3 regions of the Psychromonas sp. KJ10-5 genome follow, and region 3 is predicted to be linked to each of the others. Evidence: predicted binding sites of a transcription regulator. Region 3 holds the regulator's gene; each other region holds the start of a gene.
The links. The regulator MetJ, encoded in region 3, represses methionine synthesis genes. The targets are predictions, from matches to a motif close to TAGACGTCTAGACGTCTA.
Positions count from the first base shown of each region.

Region 1: metK (methionine adenosyltransferase) is a predicted target of MetJ. The motif match lies at 1,981-1,998, and genes of this name have one in related genera.
Region 2: metA (homoserine O-acetyltransferase MetA) is a predicted target of MetJ. The motif match lies at 4,401-4,418, and genes of this name have one in related genera.

Region 1 covers NZ_CM147864.1:2,610,550-2,621,207, forward strand. Annotated here, with positions in the region: gene AC0L3W_RS11505 (DUF3802 family protein) at 53-394, opposite strand; gene mepM (murein DD-endopeptidase MepM) at 463-1,764, opposite strand; gene metK (methionine adenosyltransferase) at 2,044-3,192, shown strand; gene AC0L3W_RS11520 (SprT family zinc-dependent metalloprotease) at 3,217-3,711, shown strand; gene AC0L3W_RS11525 (RNA methyltransferase) at 4,393-5,136, opposite strand; gene rimI (ribosomal protein S18-alanine N-acetyltransferase) at 5,148-5,642, opposite strand; gene AC0L3W_RS11535 (DNA polymerase III subunit psi) at 5,596-5,991, opposite strand; gene AC0L3W_RS11540 (dipeptide ABC transporter ATP-binding protein) at 6,535-8,241, shown strand; gene AC0L3W_RS11545 (ABC transporter substrate-binding protein) at 8,301-9,851, shown strand; gene AC0L3W_RS11550 (ABC transporter permease) at 9,931-10,658, shown strand, end outside.
Region 2 covers NZ_CM147864.1:2,878,929-2,889,586, forward strand. Annotated here, with positions in the region: gene metH (methionine synthase) at 1-2,481, opposite strand, end outside; gene metA (homoserine O-acetyltransferase MetA) at 3,457-4,374, opposite strand; gene AC0L3W_RS12555 (GNAT family N-acetyltransferase) at 4,639-5,124, shown strand; gene AC0L3W_RS12560 (SCO family protein) at 5,177-5,857, opposite strand; gene lexA (transcriptional repressor LexA) at 5,915-6,541, opposite strand; gene AC0L3W_RS12570 (type II secretion system protein N) at 6,648-7,397, opposite strand; gene gspM (type II secretion system protein GspM) at 7,415-7,894, opposite strand; gene gspL (type II secretion system protein GspL) at 7,894-9,093, opposite strand; gene gspK (type II secretion system minor pseudopilin GspK) at 9,090-10,100, opposite strand; gene gspJ (type II secretion system minor pseudopilin GspJ) at 10,100-10,658, opposite strand, start outside.
Region 3 covers NZ_CM147864.1:3,108,099-3,118,756, reverse strand. Annotated here, with positions in the region: gene AC0L3W_RS13595 (heparinase II/III domain-containing protein) at 1-935, opposite strand, end outside; gene kdgK (2-dehydro-3-deoxygluconokinase) at 1,494-2,429, shown strand; gene AC0L3W_RS13585 (bifunctional 4-hydroxy-2-oxoglutarate aldolase/2-dehydro-3-deoxy-phosphogluconate aldolase) at 2,453-3,076, shown strand; gene metJ (met regulon transcriptional regulator MetJ) at 3,147-3,434, opposite strand; gene AC0L3W_RS13575 (class I adenylate cyclase) at 3,567-6,095, opposite strand; gene ygfZ (tRNA-modifying protein YgfZ) at 6,247-7,224, opposite strand; gene AC0L3W_RS13565 (FAD assembly factor SdhE) at 7,448-7,699, shown strand; gene AC0L3W_RS13560 (protein YgfX) at 7,671-8,117, shown strand; gene nadB (L-aspartate oxidase) at 8,114-9,742, opposite strand; gene rpoE (RNA polymerase sigma factor RpoE) at 9,911-10,489, shown strand; gene AC0L3W_RS13545 (sigma-E factor negative regulatory protein) at 10,499-10,658, shown strand, end outside.

The sequences.
Region 1 (10,658 bases), 500 kb from region 3:
CAATCAAGCTAAAAGCATGCTTTTAGCTTGATTGATGACAAACTTGAATACTTTATAAATAAGGTACTTGAGAATCTAAACTGTTTTTAACTAACAGAAAATACTCTTTAATAAATTCAATTTGCTCTTGTGAAGCTTTGTACTCCCAACACTTCCCTAATATTTGCTCAATATCTTCTACTAACTTATCCCCTTCAGCCACTACCATTAAACGTGTTTCATTACTTAATTGCGGTTGCTGCTCACAAAAACTCATTAATAGTTGTGATACTTCGTCTAAAACAATATCTGCAATCACTTCGCCTGTAGCAGGTCTTGAGCTACCTTCAAAGATACTTAAATTGTCAGCAAAGTAACCAATGCATGCATCGTATGCATCACTTTTTAATAACATAATGTATGTCTCTATCTAATAATATACTTAATAGCTAATATCACTATTTTAAGCAATATTTGGAATAATTAAAGCTCGCCCATTTCACGTAATGACAAGTCACGACGTTTATTAAAGGCTTTACGCTCTTTTTCAGGCACTTTTTGAGATAATGGTAAATTCACCTTCATTGCATCCACAGGTTTATTATAAACATGGAACTCATAGTGTAAATGAGCCCCAGTAGAACGTCCTGTATTACCAGACTTAGCAATAAGCTTACCCATCTCTACACGTTGTCCTTTACGAACAAGGATTTTGCTCAAGTGTAAAAAACGCGTTGTATACTTACGACCGTGTTTGATCACGATATAGTTACCTGCCGCGGGATGGTAACCCGCACGAACCACAACACCATCACCCGTTGCATAAACATTTGTACCAACTGGCACAGCAAAATCAGTCCCGTTATGCGGACTTATACGTTTAGTAATAGGATGTAATCGACGCGGATTAAAGCGAGAGCTAATTCTTGGATGTCCGTTAACTGGATATCGACGGTAAGCTTTCGTTAATCCTTTGCCATCTTTATCGTAATAACGCCCGTCTTCATTGAGGAAGGCAGTGTAGTTACGCGACTTTGTTTTAATGATGACCGCCAACACCTCACTATCAAAACTATAAGCTCCTTCAATATATTGTTTGGCAACTAACACATGGAATGTATCACCCGCTCGTAATTGGCGATTGAAATCAAATTGATCCTGCAATGCACTTGATACCTGTTGAATTTGGCTAGCTGATAATCCACTTTTTTTTGCACTAACGTAAAAGCTACCAGTCACACTTCCCTGGTAATAGCTATTACGCCATTCGCCCTTTTTTATATCTAACTTTGATACATAGGCCCCATCCTTTAATACAAAGCTAAGGGTATTTGCTCGGTCAATAATCACTTTTAACGCTAATAATTGATTATCAGGGCTAATTAATAATTGTACTTCTTGGCCTGGTAGTAAATTGGCTAAACGAAGATATTCCGTATCAGCTTCTAACAATTCTTGCAGCACCGCAGCAGATATTCCTTCATCGGAGAATATCTCACTTAACGTATCACCCGCAGAGATTGTTTTTTGTATTTCTCGATTACCGGAGAACTCGGGAAATAATTTATCACTACCAACATTGATAGCATCCAAAGGCTCTGCAACAGCATAATCCCCTTTCGCTGTTTCACTAATTGGCAATACTAGCTCACGTTTGATTTTTTTATTTTTATCCCCATGAGTGGGAATTAAGCTAATGATAAGTAGGAGAAGAAATAAAGAAATAACCACCCAAAAATGCAAACGAGGCAAGTTATTTACAAAGAAAAGTGCTTTTTTAAACATGATTTTACATTGGAGCAACAAAGACATAAACGATCTCGATTAGACAGGGAAAAAACATAACCGCAAAATTTAAATGTTTGCGAGTATAACCCATAGAAAAGCTATGTTTAAGACAAATAAACAGCAATTTTATTGTTCTACGACTATTAAAGTAAGAAAACAGTTCTATCTTATTTAAAAATAATAGGGTGTTATCCATCATAAAAAAATGTATTATAGACGTCTAGATGTAAAAACATCCAAAGAATGTTAATTTAAATATCCCGAATAGGAGTTCACATGTCACGTGACTTATTTACTTCAGAGTCTGTTTCTGAAGGTCATCCAGATAAAATCGCCGATCAAATTTCTGATGCGGTACTTGATGCAATTTTAGAGCAAGATACTAAAGCACGTGTTGCTTGTGAAACCTACGTAAAAACAGGCATGGTAATGGTAGGTGGTGAAATCACTACTGATGCTTGGGTCGATATTGAAGAGATTACGCGTAAAACAGTACGTGATATTGGTTACACTAGTTCAGAAATGGGTTTTGATGCTGATTCTTGTGCGGTATTAAATGTAGTAGGTAAGCAATCGCCAGATATCAACCAAGGTGTTGACCGTTCAGATCCACGTGAGCAAGGGGCTGGTGACCAAGGTTTAATGTTTGGTTATGCAACTAATGAAACTGAAGTTTACATGCCAGCACCAGTGACTTACGCACATCGCCTTGTTAAAAAACAAGCCGAAGTACGTAAAAGTGGTCAACTAGATTGGTTACGCCCAGATGCAAAAAGCCAAGTAACGTTCGCTTATGACCAAGGCAAAATTGTAGGTATCGATGCGGTTGTATTATCAACACAGCACCGTGAAGATATTAAACAATCAGATTTAGTTGAAGCGGTAATGGAAGAGATCATTAAACCAGTACTACCAGCAGAACTATTATCTGAACGTACTAAATTCCATATCAACCCAACAGGTCGCTTTGTTATTGGTGGTCCGGTAGGTGACTGTGGTTTAACAGGTCGTAAAATCATTGTTGATACATATGGCGGTACAGCTCGTCACGGTGGTGGTGCATTCTCAGGTAAAGATCCATCAAAAGTTGACCGTAGTGCAGCATACGCAGCTCGTTATGTAGCAAAAAATATTGTTGCTGCTGGTTTAGCTGATCGTTGTGAAATCCAAGTATCTTATGCAATTGGTGTTGCCGAGCCAACATCAATCAGTGTAGAAACATTTGGCACTGAAAAAGTAGCAAAAGGCTTAATCGTAAGCTTAGTCAGTGAACACTTTGATTTACGTCCATACGGATTAATTGAAATGTTAGACCTAATCAAGCCAATCTACCAAGAAACGGCTGCTTATGGTCACTTCGGTCGTGAGCAATTCCCTTGGGAATCACTAGATAAAGTAGAAGCTCTAAAAGCAGCGGCATTTTAATCTTAGTTTAACGACCATCGATTAATGCTCACGTTTGAAGATAAAAAAGCACTCGCAGCAAAAGGGGAAGATTGTTTCATCCTAGCCGAGTGCTTTTTTGATTGTCACTTTCCTAGACCGACCTACTTCTTTAACCAACGAGGTCGAAGCGCTGGGACAGCACATCTGCAAAAGAACATCATCAAATTTAACCCCATACTCTACGCACAAAATAAAAAAATTTTTATTGAGCAAGTCGTTGCCCATGAAGTTGCACACCTAATCACTTACCAATTATTTGGTAAAGTAAGACCTCATGGTAAAGAATGGCAAAGCATCATGACACAGGTTTTTAAGCTCCCCGCTTCAACCACTCATCAATTAGATGTCAGAGATGTACAGGGAAAACTATTTACCTATCGTTGTGATTGTACAGAGCATCAACTAACTATCCGCCGCCATAATAAAATTAAAAAAGGCACAACCTACTTATGTCGACAATGTAAATCTGCATTAGTGGCTATAGGATCTGATAGTTAAAAAGTTTATAAAATAAAGTTAACCGTGGGATTAATATTGCAGACTACTCCAACCCCCCGCCTTTATAGGCTGCAATATTAATTTTACCAATTCACCGATGGGTGGCTTATCCCATGGTGTAGACAAACTTTCATGGAAAAGTTTATCTATTAATGAGGCTTGTATTGTGCGGTACAAGACTCATTTTTAACCTATACTAATAATGTGCGTTATCAGTATAAGTTAGCGTTACAGAAAGTATTAAAGAATAGGACGATTCTCTTACTCTCTACAGAAATAACGGGTTTACCACCTATTAAGGACTTACTCCTTTTTATGCATCATCTTCTGGACAGGAAGATTACTTCATAAATTCAGTCAACTTAATAGCCGCTATCTCTGCCAACAACTAAATGATAATAGATATCATTATTATCTGTCAACAAGTAAAATCAATAATTTTTAAAATAAAATAAAAACGCCTATAGCCTAAGGTGAGAGGGAGTTATTAACCATTCTTAGTGTAGGCATTAAAGATATTTAATTAGCAACATAGTTAATCAGTATCTTATTGTTTTGTTTGATTTTTATTCAGAAGGATTTGTTAGAGGTGTTTTAATTCAGTCAAATTTTTTAAATTAGGCATAAAAAATCCGATACAAAGATCGGATTTTAAAAAAGCAAAAAATGTTAACTAGCTCACTATCTTTTGAAGTTATCTAAGATAATACCAGTTGCCATCGCCACGTTTAATGATTCGGCTTGGCCAAAGTTAGGAATAGTAATTTTATCGGTAATTAATTTTTCAACCGAATCAGAGATACCATGCGATTCGCTACCCATAACAATTAATGCACTACTCGGTAATTTACATTGATGAATATTTTTACCTTCTAAAAAAGCACCAAAGATAGGTTTATCTTGCGCACTTAAATATTCAGTAAGATCCGCGTGACTCACTTGCACACGAGCAAAAGAGCCCATAGTCGCAGCAATCACCTTTGGATTGTAAAGGTCAGCACAGTCTGGGCTACACACCACATGTTTAATGCCATACCAATCAGCGACACGAATAATCGTACCTAAGTTTCCAGGATCTCCTACTTGGTCTAGCACCAATACTAATCCGGCGTGTTGCTGTTCTGGAGGGGTAAACATTTTGCATTTAACCACAGCAATGACACTATTATTGGTTTTTAAGGTGCCAGCTTTTTGCAACTCTTCTTCGCTACTTTCAATCGTTTTGGCAATTAACAGCTGATCAGTCAGTTGCTTAGCTTGTTTGTTAATGTAGTCCGTTGTCGCAAATAAATTAACGATGTCAAAGTCAGATTGAAATAACTCACCAACATTTTTTTCACCTTGAACAAGAAACAAGCCTAACTTTTTACGTTGTTTTTTAAGTTCTAAAGAATGAATAAGTTTTAACTGATTTTTAGAAATCATGGTTTTTCCAATTATAAATAACAACACATAATAATCGCATCTTCTCGGCCATTATCTGTAGGATAATAAGCAGGACGAATATCAACTTCTACAAAGCCTAACTTTTGATATAACTTAATGGCTGTTTGATTTGATGCGCGAACTTCTAACCAAATTTCCTGCTGTGCTAATTCCCTCGAAAAGCCTTGTAAATAAATCAATAATGCTTTGCCTAGGCCTTGCCCTTGATACTCAGGCGCAATGGCAATATTCAATAGAGTCACTTCGCCAGCGACATAACTCGCAATAAAATAACCTACTATTTTATCATTTAAGAGTAATACATGGTTAATATAACGCTTCCCAAAATTGCTCATAAATAATTTTTCTGACCAAGAGTGGCTATGTGCGGCTGATTCAATGGTTAATACGTCAGGAAGGTCACTGATCGCCATAGCAATAATGGCAGTATTATCTGGGTTACTGACGGTAGGCACAGAACTGTTTCCAAAGTGTTTGTTTTGCATGACGCTGCTCAGCAAGTATTGCTAAAGCAGGAGAATGTAATAGCTGATGAGCAGGCGCAACCTCAAGTTTCCCGATAGTCGACCATATCAAAGTAGGTAATTCCCCCTGCTGATTTTCAAATTGCGCTAAAGAGCAGTGAGTCACTTTATCTTTATCAATTTCAAAGGCATTGAGAATAGCTTGCATCAATGGATGCTGCTTATCTTCTTTGGTACACACCACCAATAATTCACATTGCGATAGATTTAACTGTTTATGCACTTCTTCAGCTTTAAATAACGCAGGTTTTCTTACTTGCCAATGAGTAATCCCCATCTCCTGTAAAAAAACTGCTTGTTGGTGTTTCATAATCAGCCTGACATCAAAAATAGAAGCGCTAATATAACATTGATTAGTAATGGATCGAAGTATTAGCCTCAAACTAGCACTGTTATATGGTCAAAAAAATAGAGCTATTACCACGACAGTAAGCACTTTAAATAAATTTATAGCGATTACATCAAAAAACTGAGCGTTATAAACGACACTGAACACCAACAAGTTGACCATTTAATCAGGTTTATGCTAATTATAGTCGCCCTTAAGCTAATTAACTTAGTCAAAATTGCACTGTGCTTTAATCTATATCAAAACCGATTTCAGTTAAGATTGCTTAAATATGTTACTTTTGGTGACTTAATATACGATAAAAATATCGTTACTTTGAACTGTGCTACATAAATCACATTTAACATTTGTCGACATAGGTCACATAAATTAATGTGATCCATTAAGTATTTATGACATTAAGTAGACCAAAGGAAGCAATGGATGCGTGTTCTGTCACAAAAATATAAATTTACTCAATCGTTTTTAAAGCTTAAATCCTTAAAAACTATAAGGGATTATTAAATGTCATTATTAGAAGTTAGCAACCTACGTATTGAGTACCCATCTCGATTTGGCGTACATGCAGCAGTAAAATCACTATCATTCTCGATTAACCGTGGAGAGATTGTTGGTGTTGTCGGAGAGTCAGGCGCAGGCAAATCTACCGTAGGTAATGCCATTATCGATTTACTCAGTCCTCCTGGAGTGATCGCAGCAGGTGAGGTATTTTTAGACGGTCAAAAGATATCAGGCTTAACATTGGATGAAATGCGTAAAGTTCGTGGCAATAAAATCGGCTTTATCTTCCAAGATCCAATGACCTCATTAAACCCACTATTTACTGTTGAACAACAACTCTTAGAAACTATTCATGCAAACCTAAATGTTTCACAAAGTGATGCAATAGCTCGTGCTATCAACCTTATGCAACAAGTAGGTATTCCAGAGCCTGAAGTACGTATTAAACAATATCCTCACCAATTCTCTGGCGGTATGCGTCAACGTGTGGTTATTGCTATTGCCCTCGCGGGTGAACCTGATTTAATCATCGCTGATGAACCAACAACGGCCTTAGATGTATCGATTCAAGATCAAATATTGACCTTAATTCGTAACCTATGTATCGATAAGAATGTCGGATGTATGTTGGTTACACACGATATGGGTGTAGTATCAAATGTCACTGACAAAGTGGCAGTAATGTACCGAGGAGACCTTGTTGAATTTGGAGAAACCGAGAAAATACTCAGCGAACCAGAGCACGAATACACACGTAGCCTTATTTCAGCAGTACCTCGTTCAGATCGTAAACTAGATCGATTTCCTTTAGTGAGTTACATCGAAGAAGCTCATGAACTGCAAGCTCTGGATATCAAAAATCATTGGCTAGGGCAAAGTGAGCAACAGCGTGACTATCAAGGTCCGTTATTAAATGTTGAAAATGTCAGTTTGCGCTTTGTCACGAAAGACTCGTTTTTTGAAAGTAAACGTGAATATGTACAAGCCAACAAAAATGTTAGCTTTAGCATCAATGAAGGTGAAACCTTTGGTTTAGTGGGTGAATCAGGATCAGGTAAATCAACTATTGCACGTGTTATTACCGGCTTATATCCACCTAATGAAGGAAAAATAACCTTTGAAGGCATAGACTTAACAGCAATAAAGTCAGAGCGTGAACGACGCCCTTTCCGTCGTCAAATGCAGATGGTGTTCCAAAACCCTTATACTTCGATGAATCCTCGTATGAAGATTTATGACATCATTGCAGAGCCGATTCGCTTTCATAAACTAGCCGCTTCTGAGTCTCAAATTCAACAAATTGTATTCGATCTACTAGATCATGTTGGTTTAGGAAGAATGGCGGGCGTTAAATATCCACATGAGTTTTCTGGTGGCCAACGTCAACGTATTTCTATCGCTCGCGCACTAGCAACTCGCCCTCGTTTATTAATTTGCGATGAGCCAACGTCAGCGTTAGATGTATCGGTACAAGCACAAATTTTAAATCTGTTAAAAGATTTACAGGATGAGCTAAATTTAACTATGTTATTTATTAGCCATGATTTACCAGTAATACGTCAAGTTTGTGACCGTATTGGGGTAATGCAACAAGGGCAATTATTAGAAGTTAATGAGAGCGAGCAGCTATTTACTCAACCTCAACATGCTTACAGTAAGCATTTGATTTCTTTAATGCCTGAATTTAAAGGGTTACGGAACAGTCTCTAATGCCGTTTCACGATTAGAACATTAACGTTAAATAAGTATTTTCATAAAAGGAGTTTTAAATGAAGTTTCTAAAAACCAAACTAGCCGTTGCTTTACTTGCTACCGGTTTAAGCTTTGCATCATCAGCGGCAGATATTACCGTTGCTTACGACTCAGACCCAGTAACACTTGACCCGCACGAGCAACTGTCTGGTGGCGTTTTACAAATGTCACACATGCTATTCGATCCACTAGTACGTTTCACTAAAAGCTATGACTTTGAGCCGCGTTTAGCAGAAAAATGGGAACGTGTTGATGACACTACATTCCGCTTTACCCTGCGTCAGGGTGTGAAGTTCCATTCTGGCAATACAATGACTGCTGATGACGTAGTATGGACGTTTAATCGTTTAAAAGAATCTCAAGATTTTAAAGCGGTTTTCTCTCCTTATGAGAAATTAGTCAAAATTGATGATTACACGGTTGAACTAGTATCTTATGAACCTTACCCACTAGTTTTACAAACAGCGACTTACCTATTCCCAATGGACAGCAAGTTCTATTCAGGTGACATGGATGGTAAGGATAAATCAGAAATTATTAAGCATGGTAACTCGTTTGCTTCAACACACGTATCAGGTACAGGTCCATTTACTATTGAATCACGTGAACAGGGCGTAAAAATTGTCTTTGATCGTTTTGATGATTACTGGGATAAACAATCTCCAGGTAACGTAGACAAACTAACATTGGTGCCAATTAAAGAGAATGCTACTCGTGTTGCAGCATTACTATCTGGTGATGTTGATATGATTTATCCAGTAGCACCTAACGATCAAAAACGTGTTATTGATACTAAAAACATCGAGCTAACCACAGTCGCAGGTACTCGTATCATTACGCTGCAAATGAACCAAAACTCAAATGAAGCATTGAAAGATGTGCGTGTTCGTCAAGCGATTGTATACGCGATTAACAATGAAGCGATTGTTAAAAAGATCATGAAAGGCTTTGCCACTACAGCTGGTCAACAAGGCCCTGAAGGTTACGCTGGTTACGATGCAGACTTAGTACCACGTTACGATCTGAAAAAAGCTAAAGCATTGATGAAAGAAGCGGGCTATGAAGATGGCTTTAAATTATCAATGATGGCCCCAAACAACCGTTACGTGAACGATGCTCAAATAGCACAAGCAGCAGCTTCTATGCTGGCTAAAATTGGTATTACCGTTGACTTAAAAACCATGCCTAAAGCACAATACTGGCCTGAATTTGATAAATGTTCAGCAGATATTATGATGATCGGTTGGCATTCAGATACAGAAGATTCAGCGAACTTCTCTGAATTCTTAACGATGACACGTGATGCTGAAACTGGTAAAGGTGCTTACAACTGCGGCCATTACTCAAATCCAAAAGTGGATCAACTCGTTAATCAATCAAACGCAGAAACTGATCCAGCAAAACGTGCAGAGATGTTAAAAGAAGTTGAAGATATCTTATATAACGAAGCTGCATTTGTGCCTCTACATTGGCAGAACCTAGCGTGGGGTGCAAAGTCTAGCTTAAACCTTTCACCTGTTGTGAATGCAATGAACTTCCCATACCTAGGGGATCTCGTTGTTAAATAAACAACTTAGTTAATCATATACCACCATAATAAAACGACCCAACCTCTGGGTCGTTATTAACTTTATAGGAAACAACTCCATGTTTACCTTTTTGGTCCAGCGAATTTTTCAAGCATTGATAGTAATGTTTGTGATCAGCCTAGTCGCATTTGCAATCCAAGATAACTTAGGCGATCCACTTCGAGAAATGGTAGGCCAATCCGTATCTGAAGCAGAACGACAAGTGTTACGTGATGACTTGGGATTAAACGACCCTTACATCACTAAGTATTCTCGTTTTATTAGTAATGCAGTACAAGGCGATTTAGGTGATTCTTATTTCTTTAAACGCCCTGCTGTAGACGTCATATTAGATAAGTTGGAGGCAACACTAGAGTTAGTGCTCGGCGCTTCTATTATTATTGTTTTAGTCTCTATTCCACTTGGCGTGTATTCCGCTATTAATCCAAAAAGTTTATGGACGAAGGCGATTATGGCATTTAGTAGTATTGGTATCTCCATTCCAGTTTTCTTAACCGCTATAATTTTAATGTATGTTTTTGCCATTGAACTGCAGTGGTTGCCCTCCTACGGCCGAGGAGAAACACTCAATGTATTGGGTTGGGAAACAGGTTATTTAACAACCGATGGTCTGTTGCATCTTATATTACCTTGTATCTCACTAGCCTCTATTATGCTGCCTTTGTTTATTCGTTTAGTACGTTCTGAAATGCTCGAAGCATTAAGTTCTGAATACGTGAAATTTGCGACGGCTAAAGGTCTAGCAATGAATAAAATCTATTATCAACATGCGCTTAAAAACACCAT
Region 2 (10,658 bases), 230 kb from region 3:
GCCTTGACGTTGCATCTCTTTAGCAACATACACCATCTCATCTAATGAGGGAGTGATAAGGCCTGACAAACCAATTAGATCAGCCTTTTCAGCAATGGCGGTTTTAATGATTTTTTCTGTAGGCACCATTACACCGAGGTCAATGATTTCATAGTTATTACATTGTAAAATAACCCCTACAATATTTTTACCAATATCGTGAACATCGCCTTTTACCGTCGCCATCACCACCTTACCATTGGTCGCTCCAACAGCTTTAGTGGCTTCAATAAATGGATTCAAATAAGCAACAGCTTGTTTCATTACCCGTGCTGATTTAACCACTTGTGGTAAGAACATTTTACCTTCACCGAATAAATCACCTACGATATTCATGCCGTCCATTAACGGCCCTTCAATCACTTCAATTGGCATATCAAAGCCTTGACGAGCTAATTCGGTGTCTTCTTCAATAAATTCAGTAATACCTTTAACAAGAGCATGAGCAATACGTTCATTCACAGGTAGGTTACGCCACTCAAGAGCTTTACTATCATCAACTTTTGCTGCGCCATCACCACGGTATTTTTCAGCAATATCGAGTAGTGCATCAGTGGCATTAGGATTACGATTTAATACGACGTCCTCTACTGCATCTTTTAATTCTTTTGGAATATCATCATAAATTGCTAGTTGAGCTGCGTTAACAATCCCCATGTCCATACCATTTTGGAAACAGTAATATAAGAACACGGCATGAATCGCTTCACGTACTGGATTATTACCGCGGAACGAGAAAGATACATTAGAAACACCACCAGAAATCATCGCATGAGGCAGATTATCTTTAATGTCTTTTACCGCATCGATAAAATCAACTGCGTAATTGTTATGCTCTTCAATACCTGTTGCAACCGCAAAAATATTAGGGTCAAAGATGATATCTTCAGGTGGGAAGCCCACTTGATTAACAAGGATATCGTATGAACGTTTACATATTTCATACTTACGTTCACGCGTATCTGCTTGACCAACTTCGTCAAAAGCCATAACAATCACAGCAAAGCCGTAACGACGGATTAGTTTTGCTTGATGAATAAAGTTATCAACCCCTTCTTTCATACTGATAGAGTTAACAATACCTTTACCTTGTACACACTTAAGCCCCTCTTCTAAAATTTCCCATTTAGAAGAATCGACCATGATTGGTACACGTGAAATATCTGGTTCAGAGGCACATAAATTCAAGAAGCGTTTCATAGCAAATAGGGAATCAAGCATCGCTTCATCCATATTGATATCGATAATATCAGCACCGGCTTCAACCTGATGCAATGCTACCTCAAGGGCCTCATCGTATAATTCATCTTTAATTAAACGCTTAAAACGTGCCGAACCAGTAACGTTGGTTCGTTCACCAACATTTTGGAAAAGAGAATCAGCACGAATCGTTAAGGCTTCTAAACCGCTTAAACGACAAGCGACTTCTATCTCAGGTAACTCGCGTGGTTTAACACCGGCAACAGCATCAGCCATCGCTTTGATATGTGCAGGAGTAGTACCACAACAACCACCTACTAAATTAAGGAACCCACTTTCAGCCCACTCTTTTATGTGAGTAGCCATTTCATCCGCTTCTAAATCATATTCACCAAAAGCATTAGGTAAACCGGCATTAGGGTGGGCAGATACATACGTTTCTGATATGCGTGACATCTCTTGTACATATTGACGAAGTTCATCAGGACCTAATGCACAGTTCAAACCAAAAGTCAGTGGCTCTGCATGGCGTAATGAGTTGTAAAAAGCTTCTGTTGTCTGCCCTGATAAGGTACGACCCGATGCATCGGTAATTGTCCCTGAAATCATAACAGGGAGTTTATACCCCAATTCTTCAAATACCGTCTCCACCGCAAAAACCGCTGCTTTAGCATTTAACGTATCAAAGATAGTTTCAATCAAAATTAAGTCACTTCCACCCTTAATCAATGCTTTTGTTGACTCAATATAAGCAATGACTAACTCATCAAAGGTAACATTACGAAAAGCAGGATCATTTACATCAGGAGAGATAGAACAAGTACGATTAGTTGGGCCTAAAACACCTGCAACAAAACGAGGGCGATCAGGAGTCTCATCGGTTTTCTCATCGGCAACGCGACGAGCAATACGGGCAGCTTCATAGTTGATTTCAGCAGAGATAGATTCCATTTCATAATCGGCCATGGCGATGGTCGTTGCATTAAAGGTATTGGTTTCAAGAATATCCGCACCAGCATCTAAATATTCACGATGAATATTAGCAATCACTTCAGGCTGAGTAAGCACTAATAAATCATTATTACCTTTTAAATCGCAACTCCATTGTTTAAAGCGTTCGCCACGAAAATCAGACTCTTCAAATTTCTGATCCTGGATCATGGTGCCCATACCACCATCTATCAGAAGAATATGCTTTTCTAATTGCGCTTTTATTATCGCACTACGATCACTTACCGACATAGAGTTCCCTGCTGCTTAACTTAGAATAAAAAATGAGAGCAAATAATAGCATAAAAGTTAAGCTCATAATCTTTCAAAGACATTTCTATCTTGAAATATTCTGTTATAAATTATGAATTTTTTGATAGTTGTTGACTGAAAAAAACAAAGAAAATCAATATTAATGAATATTTTTCATGTTGTGGCAGGTATTAATCGATAAATCATAACGAGTAATAAGTAAGGCACATTAATATCCCCCTCACTAATTAACTGAGCAATTTTACTTATCAAAATAACTTATTTAATACGATTGATATAGCTCAGCATCAAAGCAAGGCGGTAAACTTTCTGGAGAAAAATGAAATATAAAATGAATAAAAAAGCGAGCCATTAAGTAGCTCGCTTTTGTGTAATAAAGAACGGTTTAATTGTGACTGTTTAACAATTATGTAGTTAATTGTATTTAAACTAAAGCTCACAATCTATATGTTAAAAGCAAATATTAGTAACGCCCGTTGGCAATGCGCTTAAAAGTTAATGAAGCGCCTAACACTGATACCCGCTTTTAAGTAAACTATAAAAACTAATAATAACCAAACCTCCAGTGTTAATGAGTACAACCGGCATCAATCAAGTCAAATCCAACTTAGTAGCTCTGCGAGCATGTGAGTATTTATATTAATAACTCAATAATAGTTGTCTGTTCATGCACCGGTACGAGTAATAAGAATAAATAGCTGTACCTCCATAATATCTTGATTAATTTATAAAACTTATTTACTAAAAACATTTAGAAAGCCCGTTGTAATAAACAAACCTTCTATATAAAACTATTTTTGCGAACTAATTTTGTAACAACCATTGTTGCTACAGAGTAATTTATCCCTTAATTACCTTACTCATAAATAAGTATAGGAAAGGTTTTCAATTTCGCTAGTTTTTAATAAAAAAATTTAAAAAATTCTCTTTGATGTTAATTTTATAGCACTATCACTAGGTTAAATCAGTAAGATCATAAGGTGTTACCTGATAAACACAATAATTTAACCAATTGCTATATAACAAGTTACCATGACTGCGCCAAATAGCACGAGGAGCTAAACTCGCATCATCCTTAGGATAGTAATTAATTGGTAATTCAGGCTCTAAATCTTCTTCTAAGTCTCTCAAGTACTCGTTATGTAAAGTCGTCGCATCATATTCAGGGTGGCCTGTGATATAGACTTGACGGCAATCCGGACTAGCAGCTAAATACATCCCAGCTTCTTTTTCATCTGCAAATACGGTGAGATCGGTTTTCTCTTGAATTTCGACACTATCAAACTCAGCATAACGTGATAAAGGAGCCCAAAACTCATCATCAAAGCCGCGTACTAAAGGGTGTTGATGGTGATGTGTTTTATGCGGATAAATGCCTGATAACTTATCATCACGTGTTACTTTATCTAGACCATAAAATATTTTTAAAGCTGCTTGTGCTGCCCAACATAAAAACAATGTTGAAGTAACATGATGACGAGACCACTCGACGATTTCAGTGAATTTTTCCCAATAGTAAACATTTTCAAAAGGAATTGTGCCTAGCGGTGCACCAGTGATAATAAAGCCATCCCACTTTTGTTCTTTAATACGTTCAAAGTCACCATAGAACTTATCTAAATGTTTTTGTGGCGTATTACGGCTTGCTCGTGCATCCACACGTAATAACTCAATATCAACTTGCAAAGGAGTATTCGACAGTAAGCGCATCAACTGTGTTTCTGTTTCAATTTTTTTCGGCATTAAATTTAAAATTAATACACGTAGTGGACGGATATTTTGATGACTTGCGCGTGTCTCAGACATCGTAAAGATGTTCTCAGATTTTAAAATGCTCGATGCGGGCAAATCATCTGGAATACGAATTGGCATAATAGCTTCCTCTACAAATAAACGTTTAGATGTCTAGAAGTCTAACACTATAATAAAATTTAGACACCATTAATTCTAATTTCTACTAATCACGTAGAAAGTCTTTCTCTCTTTGGTCATAGAAAACAATAGGTTTAAATAAAAACCAATACCATGCTAAGCAAATCCAGTGAATCAACTCCCTTTATTGAGCGACTATTCTAGTATCTACTTAATGCTTTCGTTAGACTGCTCACATCAATCAATAATATGAAAGGAATGACTATGCTAGAAACTAAAACGCTTATTGCAGATTTAAACAACCCTCAACATGCTAAAGCATACCTTAGTTTGATGTCTCACTATGCTAGCGATCCTATGGGTGGTGGTAAAGATATTAGTGACTATGCTAAACAAAATTTAGTACCTAGCTTAATGAAGCGAACGGATGTGTATATTGTATTGATTTTTGATGGGGATACACCTGCTGCTTTATTAACAGCCATTGAAGGTTTTTCTACTTTTGCTTGTAAACCGTTGTTTAACATACATGATGTAGTAGTTCATTCTGACTACAGAGGCAATGGATTAACTAAGCACTTATTTGAAAGAATTGAAGAGTTAGCTAAATTTCGAGAGTGTTGTAAAATAACGCTAGAGGTATTGAGTGGCAATGAAGTCGCTTGTAAAGCCTATGAAGCATTAGGATTTTCGGATTATCAATTAGACCCAGAATTTGGCAGTGCTTTATTTTGGACAAAGACACTATAAATTTCGATCAGTAACCATTAGTGAATGTTAATGGTTACTGGCTATATAGCAGTTATTTAATCGTTTGATCTTGCTTATAGCTAGCTTGAATGTTTTTAATATCTTCAACCATTAAATCCATATTAACGTGATTAATACCTTGTTCATTACGGGATGCTTTGAAGGTTGCATGAAATTTACCATCTGGATTAATCAGTACTATAGAAGCACTGTGATCTACCAAGTAATATTCTTCTTTTTCACTCTTTTCAACAATACTATAAATCAACCCTAACTGCGTAACAAAAGGCCACAATTGCTTATGTGTACTGGTAACACCAATAAAGTTAGGATTAAAATAACTAACGTAATCAGCTAGTTGCTCTGCTTTATCACGATTAGGATCGACAGATACAAATACAACTTGAGTACGCGTATTTTGATCATTTTGTAAGTTTGGATACACACGATCTAAATCAGCTAAGGTCGAAGGGCAAACATCTGGGCAAAAGGTATAGCCCACAAAAAATAAAGTCCATTTCCCCTTTAAGGATGCATTAGTAAACGCGACTTTACCTGCTTTTTCAAAAGAGAAGTCTGGCAATGCACGGCTAGGTTGATGTATGACTAAAGCTTTATTATGAGTAATAAAAGGTAAACGACTACTGAAGTTTAATGCATTTGCTTGTAGGACACCAAACAACAAACAAAACCCCATCATGATGCACGTTAATACAATAATTAAAGGTTTCATTTATCTCTCTCTATGACTAGATTATATGGTCATTTTTAGTAAAAATGACTGTCCTAATTACATCCAATCTGCAGTTCTAATAACCCCTACAGCGATACCTTCGATATCAAATGATTGATACTCTAAGTCCACTTTAATCGGATCAAACAAGTTATTTTCTGCTTTTAAAGTCACTTGTTTTCCATCACGATAAAAACGTTTTACGGTGACATCTTCTTCAACACGAGCAACAACCACTTGGCCATTATTAATATTTTGCGTTTTATGCACCGCTAATAAATCGCCATCCATAATACCAATATCTTTCATGCTTTCGCCTTGCACGCGCAATAAAAAATCGGCGGCGGGGTGAAACAAAGTAGGGTCAACGTCGTAATGCGTTTCAACATGCTCTTGCGCCAAAATAGGCTCACCAGCTGCTACTTTACCAATTAATGGTAAACCTTCTACTGCGACTTCGTTATCTTTGTGTTCCGTCACAACTCGAATACCACGCGAAGTGCCTGATAGAATTTCTATTGCACCTTTACGTGCCAATGCTTTTAAATGCTCTTCAGCTGCATTCGCACTTTTAAAACCAAGAATCTTTGCCAGTTCCACGCGCGTTGGTGGCATACCTGTCTTCGCTATTTGATCTTTAATTACATCTAAAACTTCGCCTTGGCGTTTAGTTAGCTCTTTCATTAGGATCTCCACGCATTAATAAACTGTAAACATACACAGTGTATATTCATACATGGTTAAATACCAGTTAAGACGTTATTTTTATTCAATAACCTGTGTTAAGGCTTTATAGCTGACCACTGAAAGTCACTGTGGTTGCTCCGCTGGTATTTTTAGGCCCTATCCAATTTAATGATTTAGCCACTGAAGGTGCTAACTTATCAGTACCTTCAATCTCACCGTTTAGTTTATACACCCCGCCCTCACTTAAAGTGATATCTAGCGCGGTTGTTAACTCATCTGATTTTTGACTGACAAAGGCAGTAATGTCGCCATCATCACAACCCAATTCAACAGTTGGAGAGTCAAGATTTACTCTGCCTAACTGGCTATTCACAACAGCATTTTGCCACAAGACATTTCCTTGCAATTGCTGACAATAAGGCTGACCTTGCACAAATTCTTTGATCACGGCGGAAAATTGACCTTCAATTTTAACCGGTAGACGCATTGGAATAAACGTAAGTAATTCTCTAGAGCTTAAATCTAAAATAACATTTGTCGCTTTAATTCCTGCTGAACCATAACTGACAAAACCTTTACCAGACATCGCGTCAGATCCATTATAAAACGAGACATCGCCAGCTAGATTTAACGTGAATAAGTCCATTAAGCTAACGTCCCATTTTACGTTCTCAAAACTCAATTTGCGATTCACTTCTATTTGTTTTGCTTGCCCTTGCCAAATAGTTCCGCTGGCATTTTGGATTTTAATACCATTTAACGGTAACCAATCCACCACCACTGCCGCGGGTAATTTGACTATTAGGGTCATGAGATAAACCAAGACGACCAAGATTGCAATTTTAACTTTCATTGAATGCCTTTAATATATTAATAACTTAATGTTAAACGATTAACTTTCACCAAACCTTGCACTTTATCTTGGCTTAAATCTGCACTGTTAATTTTAACTTGGTGTTGATTTTGTAAGCTGGTTATCCAATCGATGAACTGGTTAAATTCAATTTGATTTATCCATACATCTACTGTGTCATTACGACTTTGAATACGCGTTATATTGATTTGATTACGCTTAGCACTACTATTAACAAGTTGTGACAGTGTTTGTCTTTTAGCAGCATCTTTATTTACAACACCCGCACTAATGACTTTATTCGCATTCACTTTTACCCATTCCAGGCTTTGTTGTGCGTTCTTAAGTTGCGTTTCACTGGCCGCTAAATTATTAGCTAAGGGTTGCCATACAATGAAGTAGATAAAAGCAATAAATAAAATAACCATAGAAACAAAGGTAAGTTGCTGTTCTCTTTGGCTAATGCTTTCCCACCAACCTTTAATTTGTTCCAACATTATTTAACCCTCACAGTCACGGTACCCGCAATACGATCGGCATTATTGCCTAATGTGCCCTGTTCAAAAGCGTAACGTGTTGGTACTTTTGCAGCGAATTGTTCAAAAGCTTCGAAACTGTCGGCACTGATAGTTAAACTCAGCTCTTGATTTCGACTCACGTATTTTAGATTGGAGATTTCAATACTAGGCACCGCTTTTAATGCAGGTAATAATTCATTTAAAATAATCAGTAGTCCAGTCTCTTCTTTATCTACATCCGTGCTAGCCAATAACGTTTTTAAACGTTTTTTAATACGACTATATCGAAGGCGACCTTGATCTGGAAAAGCCTCTTGATAGACATCTTCTACTTGTGATTTTACGATTGAAATCTGTTTTTCAGTCTGCTCTATTTTCACAAATAAATTAATCACTAACACTGCAAACAAGATACCAGCAGCCATTGCCACACCTTTCCATTTATGTAGTTGTAAATGGCTTTCTTTTTGTATCGCAAACTCACCTGTTAATAAGTTGAGGCTATTATGGATAGAGCCTTCAGTTAATAACTGCATTGGTAAAACAGGTGTTGCAGCTATCCACTGTCCAACAGGAATATCAGGTAAGGGACTGTAGCTTTGAATCACTTGCTGAGTATTTTGCTGTAACCGTAACGCTAATACATCACCCAGCATTTCATCTTCACAACTCCAAGCTTGGAAATCGCCTTCACGAATCAACCATTGCTTACCCTGTTGCAAAGCTTGCCATTGTGTTTCGTCAGCTGTTGGTAAGGCTAATGCCTCAGGAATCATACGCTGACAAAATATTTCAGCTGCTTCTAACCAATCCAACCAAAGTTGTAATTTTGTTTTAAAACAGATTGCGACTTCTATTTGATCAACTTTTTTAGATAGCACAGAAAAATGCAATTTATCCACATCACTAGCCAGTTCGTCTTCCAGCATATAAGGTAAAGCTTGCTGCATTTGTCGTGTAAAGCCACCTTTAATGGTTACAGACTTTAAGGTAATGTCCACACTAGGTGCTAAACAGATAACTTTACGTGTTTGTGCTTTTTCAGTTAATAGCGTTAAGGCTTCTGCATTATCTAATTCACCAGAAGCAATAATCTCTTGTTCTTTCTCAGACCATATTAACCAATGAATTGTCTGATTTGCTTCACTTGCTAGGCGAATAATTAATTGTTCACTCACTGAGCCTCTCCAGTACCTACCAGCTCATCCACTCCCGCATATTGGAAGCGAACTTCGGTGGCTTCTTCACTCTCTACATTAAATAATAGCTTCAATACTATTACACGTTGATCAAATTCAGCTGCACCATAAAATTGAAAATAATCACTTGTTACACTTAATTGTGCTTCTTCTTCATCAGAAATAGATTGCCCATCCAATAGGTCTTCCGATAAAAATTCTTCTACCGACTCCCATCCGCTAGTGGGTCTATCATCAATCAACTCTTCAAAATCTTCGACAGTAAAATCTAGGTCTTCTGAAAACAATGAATATAATAAAGCAGCTTTATCCATCCTAACTGTATTTACATTAATCAACTGTTCAGAAGTAGGTAAAGCACACAGATAATCTTTAATATTATCGTAAATCTCAGCCGTTACTCCTTGTACCGAACGCAACTCTGAAATATCCACCATGAGGTTGTTGGCTGTTAAATGAGGCACTTGTAAAGATTCATAATAACGATCTTCAGCCCCTTCAGATTCATCGGCAGTATCATCACTATCAACCCAATCTCGCGCTGACTCAACAATCGTATCAGCGGTGCCTTCTTCGACATCTAACTCTTCTAATAAGCGTTTTAATTGGCTAACCGCTAATGGTTCGTCGTCTTCATCATCGTCTTCTTGAGTCGCCAATGCATTGATATTAAAACAACTTCTAAAATCAACCATATTGCCAGTGATTTGCCCCTCGTCGACCGGAAACACTAAATCCGGTGTAGCCCATGTTTGATCTAAACTAACTATTTCACTGTCTTCAAAATCATCTTCTAAAATCATTCGGCTGAATTCAACCGTTGCTTGCCCGTACCAATAGATTTTTTCTGAGTAGTTAACTCCCTCAGTACGCAATAAGCTTGAGGTCATTCTTCCTGTCATTGTTGAGGCTACCGTGACCATAATAGCTAAAATCATCAAGACGGTAATTAATGCAATGCCCCGCTGCTTATGTGGCTTTAACATCAATCTCCTACCTCACTAGCCGCTAACACAAACACACGTCTTAATTCACCGTAGTGCTTGCTGTTAATAGTAATTTCAATACCGGTTGGTAATGCCGAAGTCGATGACCAAGAGGTAACCCAAGTGTCATCCCAAAATCTGAAGGATAACCCTTCTATATCGTGCAAAATTACTTGCTGTTCAGGCTCTGCTCCAGAAATAGTATCTGGATGTAAATAATATAAGCGCTGTAACTGACCATCTTGTACACGATAACCGACACGCAATACATTAGAGCGTGGTAATAGGTTAAGTGGATTAAACCAGCCTAAGCGATTAAATTCGATCCCTTCATATTCTGAATCTAAAACGTCATCACCAGCGTACAGCACTTGTAAGTCTTCATCATCAGTGCCTTCGATACGCGAGGTTCTTGCAACCATTTGTACAAAATCCCGCTCTATCAGTAACATACCTCGCTGGATCTCTTTTAAATTTTGATCATGCTCTCGACTAATTTCACCGCTGCGTAATACACCTTGTAAAATCTGATAAGCAGCAAAACTGAGCATGGCAAAA
Region 3 (10,658 bases):
TTAGCAATACCATATAGATTAGTGTCTTCCGGATAATGCTTTGCATATAAGCTGACGGCAATCACCACACCTTCATCTTTAATGTCCATACTTTTCGATGCATCATTTAATGAGGGAAAGACGCCATTAGGGTAAGCCGTTGATAATAGAGATTGGATAGTTTTACCGATCACCTGACCTTTAAAATTAAAGATATCTAGCTCAGGGCGGAAACGCTGAGTTAATTCTGCAAGTAAACATAAAGGGCGAATTGCGTAACGGTGATAATAAGGCCCTTCAATGTAATAACCTGAAGGAGCAAATAGATTGCTTAATTGCGCTAGAAAACCACCTTGGATATCATCGCCAGCTAAACCATGTAACGCTAAGTCGATATACTTTTCTTGTCCTATTGCTGCACCACACGCGGCTGTTGCAGCAACAGCCCAGACACCATGGTTATGAATGCGGTCAAAGTCAAAGTTATACTTAACCGTAGCTACTTCTAGCATAGGTTCAAATAATTGTTCCACAATATACTGACGTTGTGCTTCCGTTAACCAATGCTTAATACAGCTATAACCTAGGCTCGAATATAATAACCAAACATGCTCGTTGAGCATTTGGTGAAATAAACGCCCTGGAGGGTTAGTATTACGCTGTTCTTGAAACCCTAGCACTAAATACTTCTCTGCATATTGAGTTAACAATGCCGCTGCAAACTGGGCATACTTTTCATCGCCGGTAATGAGAAATAACCGTCCAGCTTGTTCGATATATTTATAGTTCTGTTGGTGCTTATTATGTGCATAACCACCTGCAGGGCTATGTCCTGGAACGTCTATCGGTAGCTTTAGGTAATTATCGGTATCTTGAATTAAAGCATCTAGGCTACGGCCCATTAAACTTGTTTTTCCTAGCTGTTGTTGAATGGCTTCAATTTCTTGTTGATTCATCAGAACGGCGTTAACAGTGGAGAGCATTATGACCTCGCTACATATAAAGTGGATAAAAATTGCTTAATAAAGTAATACAAATAAACCTTAAAATCACTTTTATTTTTTAATTTTTAAGGATGAGCTCTCTATTTTTATATTTTAAATAACTCTTATAAAGCCAGAACCTTTTATAATTTAGCTTCTTCAACTATTGATTTAGCTTACTTTTTATTACCTCTCTACAATAAGCACCTAAGCGGGTTGGCTGAATTTAGCTCACTTCGTCTTAATATTTATATTAGATAATTATTTTGATTGTGATGTAGGTGGATGATCTGGATCACACATAGTGTCTTTTTGTATTACAAATCGGGTTGTGTGATGTACAATTTTTAACTTATAAGTTGTATTAATAAGATGCAAATGCATTGCCGACATTTTTGCGTGTTGATGCTGCTGTTGATCTTAATACCGCGCTTTATATCGAGTGCATCAAGCGTACGCTATTCGCTGCAACAGATTGAGATAGTTAAGTACAAAAGACAATGAATCCATTTTTTATAATAGAGGTAGCAAATGGCTAATTTCAATATCGCTTTGATCGGCGAATGTATGATTGAATTACAGGAAGTAAATGGCGTTTTACGTAGAAGCTTTGGCGGAGACACTCTAAATACAGCTGTATATTTGTCACGTTTAACATCAGGTAAAGATGTAAATGTTAGTTACGTTACTGCCTTAGGTGAAGACAACATAAGCCAAGAAATGATTGATGCTTGGAACAAAGAAGGCATTGATACACAATTTGTACAACGTTCTGAAACGAGACAACCTGGTTTATATATGGTTGAAACAGATGAAACAGGTGAGCGTAGTTTTTTATATTGGCGTGATGCTGCGGCGGCTAAATATTGGCTTGAGACAGCAAGTTATGAATATATTGAATCGTTATTGAAACAAGATGTTATTTACCTTTCAGGCATTAGCTTAGCGATATTGCCCCCTGCTAGTCGTGAAAAGCTTTATGATCTTTTGGCTCGTTATAAAGCGGCTGGTGGTAAAGTTTATTTCGATAATAACTATCGACCTAAGTTATGGGATTCGGCTGAAGAGGCTGCTGAAGGATTTAAACGTATTCTAGCTGTTACTCATACTGGCTTACTAACATTTGATGATGAACAAGCATTATTTGGTGATACAAAAGTTGAGCAATGTATCGAGCGTACACGTGCATTAGGTGTTCAAGAAATAGTGATTAAACAAGGTGGCGGCGAATGTTTGATCATTACTGCAGATGATTCAATTAGTGTTGCAGCGCAAAAAGTAGATCCTGAAAATGTTATCGATACTACTGCAGCCGGAGATTCTTTTGCCGCTGGTTATTTGTCAAAACGAACTTTAGGTGGAACAACTGTTATTGCTGCTGAAAAAGCACACCAAGTAGCAAGTACTGTGATACAGCATAAAGGTGCAATTATTGATATGAAATACATTGCCCCATTTGTAGATTAATCATTCATATTTAGGATAGTAAAATGACAACATTAAATGAAAAATTACAATCACTCAAAGTGATTCCTGTTATTGCCATTAAAGATGCTAATGATGCTGTGCCATTAGGTAAAGTATTAGTTGAAAATGGCATGCCTTGTGCAGAAATTACATTCCGTACTCCAGCTGCTGCACAATCAATTAAAAATTTACGTGAAGCGTTTCCTGAAATGTTAATTGGTGCTGGTACAGTACTAAATAGTGAAACAGTTGATTTAGCGATCGATGCTGGTGTTGATTTTATCGTTAGCCCAGGTTTTAACCCAACAACGGTTAAATACTGTCAACAACGTAACATGCCAATTATTCCAGGTGTTAACAATCCATCATTAGTTGAACAAGCAATGGAAATGGGATTAACGACGTTAAAGTTTTTCCCTGCTGGACCATCGGGTGGCGTGGCAATGTTAAAATCATTAACTGCGGTTTATCCAGTTAGCTTCATGCCAACAGGTGGCGTATCGCCAGCGAACATCAACGACTACTTAGATATTAATGCGGTATTAGCATGTGGTGGTACGTGGATGGTACCTGCTGATCTGATTGATAACCGTGAATGGGAAAAGATTGGTGAATTAGTGAAAGAAGCGGTGGCTGCATTAAAATAATTGCGATCGTCAAATTAGCTTAGTTGAAACCTCAATGAGCATCGCTTATTGAGGTTTTTTATTGATGAATTTATTTAGTTGACTTGCTTAAAGTCTCTGAAATATTTACATTTTGACTTTTATCAAGTTCTTCATCTTCAGGTAAAGGCTGACCGGTATAAGCGTGCAAAAAAGCTTCGCACAACAACTCACTGTTGGTTGCGTGGCGTAAGTTATTTACCTGACGACGAGTACGTTCATCTGTCAATATTTTCAATACCTTAGTTGGTATCGACACAGTCACTTTTTTTACCTGTTCACTTTTTTTCCCGTGTTCGGCATAAGGACTAATATATTCACCGTTCCATTGTGTTGACATAGCAATAACCTTTTAAAAAATATGCTTTATTTTACCTCGATAAATTAAACATGGCAATCTATACGTAAAGAGGGCTAGAAGTCCATAATTTAAAAGAAGATAGTCGAGTAGGAAAATACTTAACGAAAGCGTTTATTGTTCGTTAGCAGGAGTTAATGCAGAAATTAAGTCCTGTGCAGAAGCCACTAAAGTGCTGCTTTTGAAGGGGTTAAGCGATAAGGTTTTATCTTCATTTAGTGTAATATCATAAAACTGCGGCAAGTTGAAATTAATCTGTTCCGCTTCTGTATTAGATAAGTGATTATTAGAAGTATAAAAACGATTAACATTTTGTACAAATTCATTTTTTGAACCTGCAAAGTTTAAAAATGTTTCTACATCATTTTCTGCATTGGCAATATAAACGTTAAAACCATTATGGTAATTTTCAAAGAAGAATTGTATTAAGCCTTCACTAATGTGCGATTCAATTACATCAGCTGTTTGGTCATAATGTGTGGTTTTTAAATTCAATGAGCTTGCAGATAATTTTTTATTAGAGATATGACTATAAATGTCCACTGCACTTTCTAAATGCTGCAATGAAACCCCTTTACGTTCAAAGTAAAATCCAAATTTTCTACCGCCAGTCCACAATGTTTGTACAGAACGAGTGTGTACGGTGTGCAAACGTAACTGAATAAACTCATTCAGTTTACTACCGAATGATTGGCAAATTTGTTCACTAAAATGGCGACTATAGCAAAACAGATCAATCTGTTGAGGAGGTGAAGCATCTTGATGCATTTTTGACAAGATAGTATTTAAAGCTTCCACTACTGAGAACTGACTATTAAAGTGTAAAGTACGCACTTCATTCCATGAATTACGGTAGATAAAATCGATACTGCCAATTAGGCTCTCTTTATGCTCGCCATAGGCCATTACATTATCGATCTGGTTTAATTCACTCTCTTCTGTATCTTGCCAGTGTCGTGTTGGATCTTTTTCAACATTTAAAAAAATGGATAAATGTTTAATGGCACAAGGTTCACTCAGTGCTTTATCACTTGCTTTAGGGACATAAATTGGAAATACAGCATATAAATCTTTAGCAAATTGATTCAGGTTTTTATCAACGAGATCTGACCCTTGATTATATAAATGTAATGTAGTGTCTTCATCATATAATCCATTCACATAACTCCAAGCTACTAGCTTAGATAAATAAGGCGAATACCCAAGGTTTGGTGTAGATGCTAATTCAAATGGATCGAGTGTACTATTAAATAAGTACCAACCAGCCTTATTTTTGCGATGTTCTGGAATCTGAATTAGGCTGAGATCATGCTCAATCAAATTAGGTGAAATATTAGGGTTAATAATATCTACTTTACCAGGTAGTGTTTCATGTGCTGCATAAAGTTTTCGAGACAAAATACCGATATCTTCAGCACTAATAGATTCACTAATATCATTCACTCGAGCAAATTTGATCAAATTACTGTAGCTCAGCATCAGTGCATCAAGTAATAGGTGATTAGCCTGTTTTACTTCACGTATCTTCCAATTATTACGATTGTCTAGATCGATAATTTGATTTGCAGTCCAACCCCATTGCTTGACTAGTTTATTTAAAATAGTGCGGCGCCAAGCATTATGTTCATTATCACATTGCTTAGAGAGCATCTCTTCTGTTTTAAAATAGAAACAAACACGTACGAGCTCTAAGCGTTGTAGATCATTAATGCTAATTAAATAATTGCTTACTTTATCAAGCATCAAACAATAAGGGTCAAGATGTTCATCGTAGAAATCTTGCTCTTGGAAGCTTTTTTTATAAGAAGTGGATATCAGCTCTGTATTAGGGTATTCCCATGAATAAGCTTCCATCAAGATAGTTTTTAAGGTTGCTTTGTAAGGATTATCGATCCCCTTATAAAGTTGCCATAATGTAGCGCCAAACAACTCCTCTGCCGGCACGCAATGTAAGCCGCCAAGGTCTAGCCAGTCATCAGGGTTTATTTGGCCGGTATCATATAAGTTTTTTACATAATTATCATAATCATGTTCATGCTCATGTGGAATTTGTCGCCATAGAATACGACGGCCAGCAACACGCAATGACGTTCGGTAAAATTCATCTAACAACAGCATATGTTGCGATGTACCGCAGGACTCATTACTCATTGAGGCTTTGTTTGTTACTCTGAACTTGTTATCAGGGATTAGGAAGAAGTTTAACTCTACTCCTAAGCTTTCAGCCCAATAGGTTATTTCCCATGACTTTTTATTAAGTAAAGCAACACGGTCTGGATCTAAGGAATGCTCGTAACAGATCCAAATATCAAAATCACTTTCAGAGCATTGCCCGATAGATGAAGTACTGCCCATAGCATAAAGGCCAATGATCTCAGCTTGTTCTACTGGATAATCAGGAACTACTGAAAATAATTGCTGCGCAAGTGCTTGATGTTCTTTCGTTGGATTAAACTGGCTAATACCAGCGGGGACGTCGCCTTTGATGTAACCCGGTAAGCTAGGCGCATTGTAATGGAATAATAATGGACAAATTTGAAACACATTTGCTTCATCTTTTTTCATTAATGCGAGAGCAGATCTAACGCGTAGACGAGAAAACTCATCGGATTTATCGCGTAATTGAATGATTTCTTGGCTCAAGCTGTGTTCCATCAGTACAGGTATTAGTGTTAATTCAACCTTATAAAAAGTGTGAGCATCATAGCATTAATTCTTGTTATTGGTAAATATAGTGTAAATTGGCTCAATCTAGTAATGGACAAGCCCTTAATAAAATTAAGGGCAAGTTAATTTAGTCTTCTACTATTTGGTAGGGTAGCGGTGCGTAATAAAGTGTTGACCCGTCTAACTCTTTAATTTGGAATATATCTTCTTGATTGGTGTCTTTTGGTAATACAGCTAAGGCCTCAATATGACCATCACCATATTGGCTAGCAGAGACAACAGTACCGACTCTTTTCCAGTTATTGTTTAATAGTACTTCCACCGTTTGACCTGCGGCAGGGCATTCAGTTGAGCGGCCTGTCAAAATAAACATAGCGCGCTTATTGGCTCCACGGTATTTCGCTCGTGCTACGGTTTCTTGACCAATGTAGCACCCTTTAGTAAAACTAATGCCGTTTAACGCCTGTAAATTTAGCATTTGAGGAATAAACTGTGCTGCCGTTTCCGCTGTTAAAAAACCAACACCCGCTGCGATGTTCATAGCATTCCATAAGCTATCGTCAAAGATTTCTGCTTTACCTGCTAAGTCTTTTACTAATGCATCCGCCACATCGTTTTTCATCACTGCAAGGTAACGTAATGAAGGGTAGGGTTGTTTAATTAGCACTGTATCTGTTTCTAATAAGCGACTGGTATCATGAGTTGCTGCGGTATCAACCTCTTCTGCAATATACTCTGCTGACTTGCGACCGGCTAAACCTAATATTTTATATTCTGTTTCTTTCTCAATAGTTACTTTAGAGAAAGCGGCATACTTTTTAAGTTCTGGTAATTGTATTGCAGATACAGAGTTAGGTTGAGTGAGTAGAATACGATCTGCCAGTATAATGACTCGTGCGATAGTCCATGCTTTACCTTGAGGGTTACAATGCGCTGCTAATGTTTGCTCACCTGGTGCTAACTGGGTTAAGTCACAAGTAAGTTGTCCTTGTAAAAACGTAACACGGTCTTCACCTGTTATGCTGATTAAGTCCCAGCTATCGAGTGGGCAGAGAACAAGATCGGGTAATTGACTGATATTCTCAAGTTGGCTAAGTGTTAGCATGTTTGGCCTCATTTATGGACGAATGTGTTTTTATATAATGTTATCGCCAATAGTCTATTTTACAACTGATAAATTATGCTATTGATGTCATACACTGGATATTTATCAGAATAAATAACTGACTAATATAGTCGCTTATAATAAGCTACTGGCTTGTTTCAAATTTTATACGGATAAGTTGATCGATAACTTAACGTTTTCATTTAAAAAGGAAGGTTTAGTCATGCTAAAAGAGGTTCCTCTTTCCCGTTTAATATGGGCTTGTCGTCGTGGTATGTTAGAACTCGATGTGTTGTTAATGCCTTTTGCGAAAGAAGCATATACTGATTTAAGCGATCAACATAAGTTGTATTTCCAACGTCTATTAACCTGTGAAGACCCTGAATTATTCGCTTGGTTTATGGGTCATGAGCAATGCCCAGATCTGCAGCTTGCTGAAATTGTCAATGTCATCCTCAAGCGCGTTAAAGTATAAGTTAACAACCACTCCGTCACTTATCGCCAAAGTCTTGGCGATAACCTTATTACTGTTCAGTGCCATTATATTATTGCTGTTATGGGGGATTGGCTGGCTAAGTGCAATCTTCTTATTACTTTATATTGTTAGCTCAGTTTATTTTGTTCACTCATCAGTACAGCATCCTTTTACTTGCTTAGTTGCTGATGGTGGCAATATTGAAATAAGTAAACCTTCGCGGTTAGTTGGTGCGATTAATAAGCGTTCTTTTTATAATGATTGGGTTATATTTTTATGCGTAGAGCAGGTGGATGCTTTGCTAGTCGAAGTAAAACACGATAATCCTAGAAAATGGTTTATCGTGTTTTATGATAGTGTGGCAGAGGAAGAGTACCGGTTACTTGCCCGATTAATTAACACTGCTCACACCGATTAGTCCTTATTAGGATTTAAAATCGTAGGTTTAGGGTTTTCACCAAGATTAGGGTGGTCTAGGTTATAATGTAAACCACGACTTTCTTTTCTTTGTATTGCACTTTTTATTATCAATTCAGCGACTTGTACTAAGTTTCTTAACTCTAATAGGTTATTACCTACTTTAAAGTTACTGTAATACTCAGTGATCTCGTGTTGTAATAATTCAACTCGGCTTAAGGCGCGTTGTAAACGTTTATCAGTACGAACAATCCCAACATAATCCCACATAAATAAACGTAACTCGTGCCAGTTATGTTGGATCACAACTTGCTCGTCAGAGTTTTCAACTTGGCTATCATCCCAATCAGGAATTTTGGCAAACTTTCTTTGTTTATAAAAAGGGATGCGGTTAATGATATCTTTTGCACAAGCGTGTGCGTAAACAATACATTCTAATAACGAGTTTGATGCTAATCGATTCGCCCCATGTAATCCGGTATAAGTCACTTCACCAATGGCATATAAACCGTCAATATCGGTTTGACCATGATGATCGATCATTACACCTCCACAGGTATAATGTGCAGCAGGAACAATTGGCATTGGCTGCTCAGCAATATCTAAACCTAATGATAAACAACGTTGATATATAGTAGGGAAATGTTTAATGATAAAGTCTTTTGGTTTATGGCTGATATCGAGGTACATACAATCCACACCTAAGCGTTTCATCTCATAATCAATCGCTCGTGCGACGATATCACGTGGCGCTAATTCACCTCTATCATCAAAGTCAGGCATAAATCTTGTGCCATCAGGGCGTAGTAATAAAGCCCCTTCACCACGCAACGCTTCAGTTAATAAAAAGTTCTTTGCGTCTGCATGGTATAAACAGGTTGGATGAAATTGATTAAACTCCATATTGGCTACACGGCAACCACTACGCCAAGCTAATGCAACACCATCGCCACTAGATACATCAGGGTTACTAGTATATTGATAAACTTTACTTGCACCACCTGTCGCGAGCGTTACAAAGTGTGCGTTAACCGTTTCCACTTGCTCCGCTTTTCTATTCCAAACATAAGCACCTAGTACACGGTTGGCAGGCAGATTTAATTTACGAGTTGTAATTAAATCAATAGCATTATAGCCTTCCATTAAGGTGATGTTAGGGTGTTTTTTAACAGCGCTTAATAAAGACTCTTCAATCTCTCTTCCTGTGGCATCAGCTGCATGCAATATGCGACGATGTGAATGCCCACCTTCACGAGTTAAATGATATTGCGTTTCTGATTGATCATTGGTTTCGGTATCGAAATCAACACCCGTATCAATTAACCATTGCATGCTTTCTTTGGCGTTAGTCACGGTAAAGTTGACCGCATCTTCATCACATAAACCGGCACCGGCTATTAGCGTATCTTTAAAATGTGAGTCAGTACTATCATCATCAGAGAATACTGCAGCAACTCCACCCTGCGCATAATAGGTTGATCCTTCAGACAAGCTACCTTTACTTAATACTCTTACATTGCTGTGATCTGCAATTTTTAAGGCTAGTGATAAGCCCGCGGCACCTGCTCCAATGATTAGTACGTCACAAGTGTATTGATGTTCAGGTGTTGTTTTATTCTCTGCCATGGCATTATATGCTCTGTTTTGGGTAAAATAATGTAACTAACATTTCGAGTAACTAGAGAGTTTATCCAAAAACATCATTGTTTTGAATTAATTTGGAACTTTCTTTTTTTATAAAAGTCATATCTGTGAGAATTGATAGCTCACTATAAATATAGGTAGAAAAGCTCAATGAATGAGCGTGAATTAGATTTACAGTTAATACAACGTATACAAAATGGTGAGCAACAAGCATTTGCATTATTAGTACGTAAGTACCAGACGCGTGTGGCTAATATATTAACACGTTATGTGCGCAGCTCAGGTGATATTCCTGATGTGTCGCAAGAAGTGTTTATAAAAGTATATAAATCATTACCCAACTTTAGAGGTGATAGTGCTTTTTATACTTGGCTATTTCGCATTACGGTTAATACTGCAAAAAATTACTTAACCAGTCAAAGCCGTCGTCCGCCTGCATCTGACATTGATGCTGAAGAAGCTGATAGTTATGACGGTAGTGGCGCTTTAAAAGATGAAGATAATCCTGAGTCAATTTTACACTCTCAGGAAGTTAAGCAAGTCATCTTAAAAGTGATTGGTGGTTTACCAGATGAGTTGAAGTCTGCGATTACTTTGCGCGAACTTGAAGGAATGAGCTATGACGAAATTGCACAAATTGAAAATTGTCCAATTGGTACCGTCCGTTCACGTATCTTTAGGGCTCGTGAAGCAATTGACAAACAACTCAAACCCTTATTAGAAAATTAATTGGAATTGATGATGAAAGAATATTCACAAGATCTATCATCGCTCATTGATAATGAGTTTGATGACCAAGAGATCATCGACGCAGTACTTGGGGATGTTGAATTACAACAACAATTCTCAAGATACCAACTAATTGGTGACGTTCTCCGTGAAGAAAGCGATGGCTTAG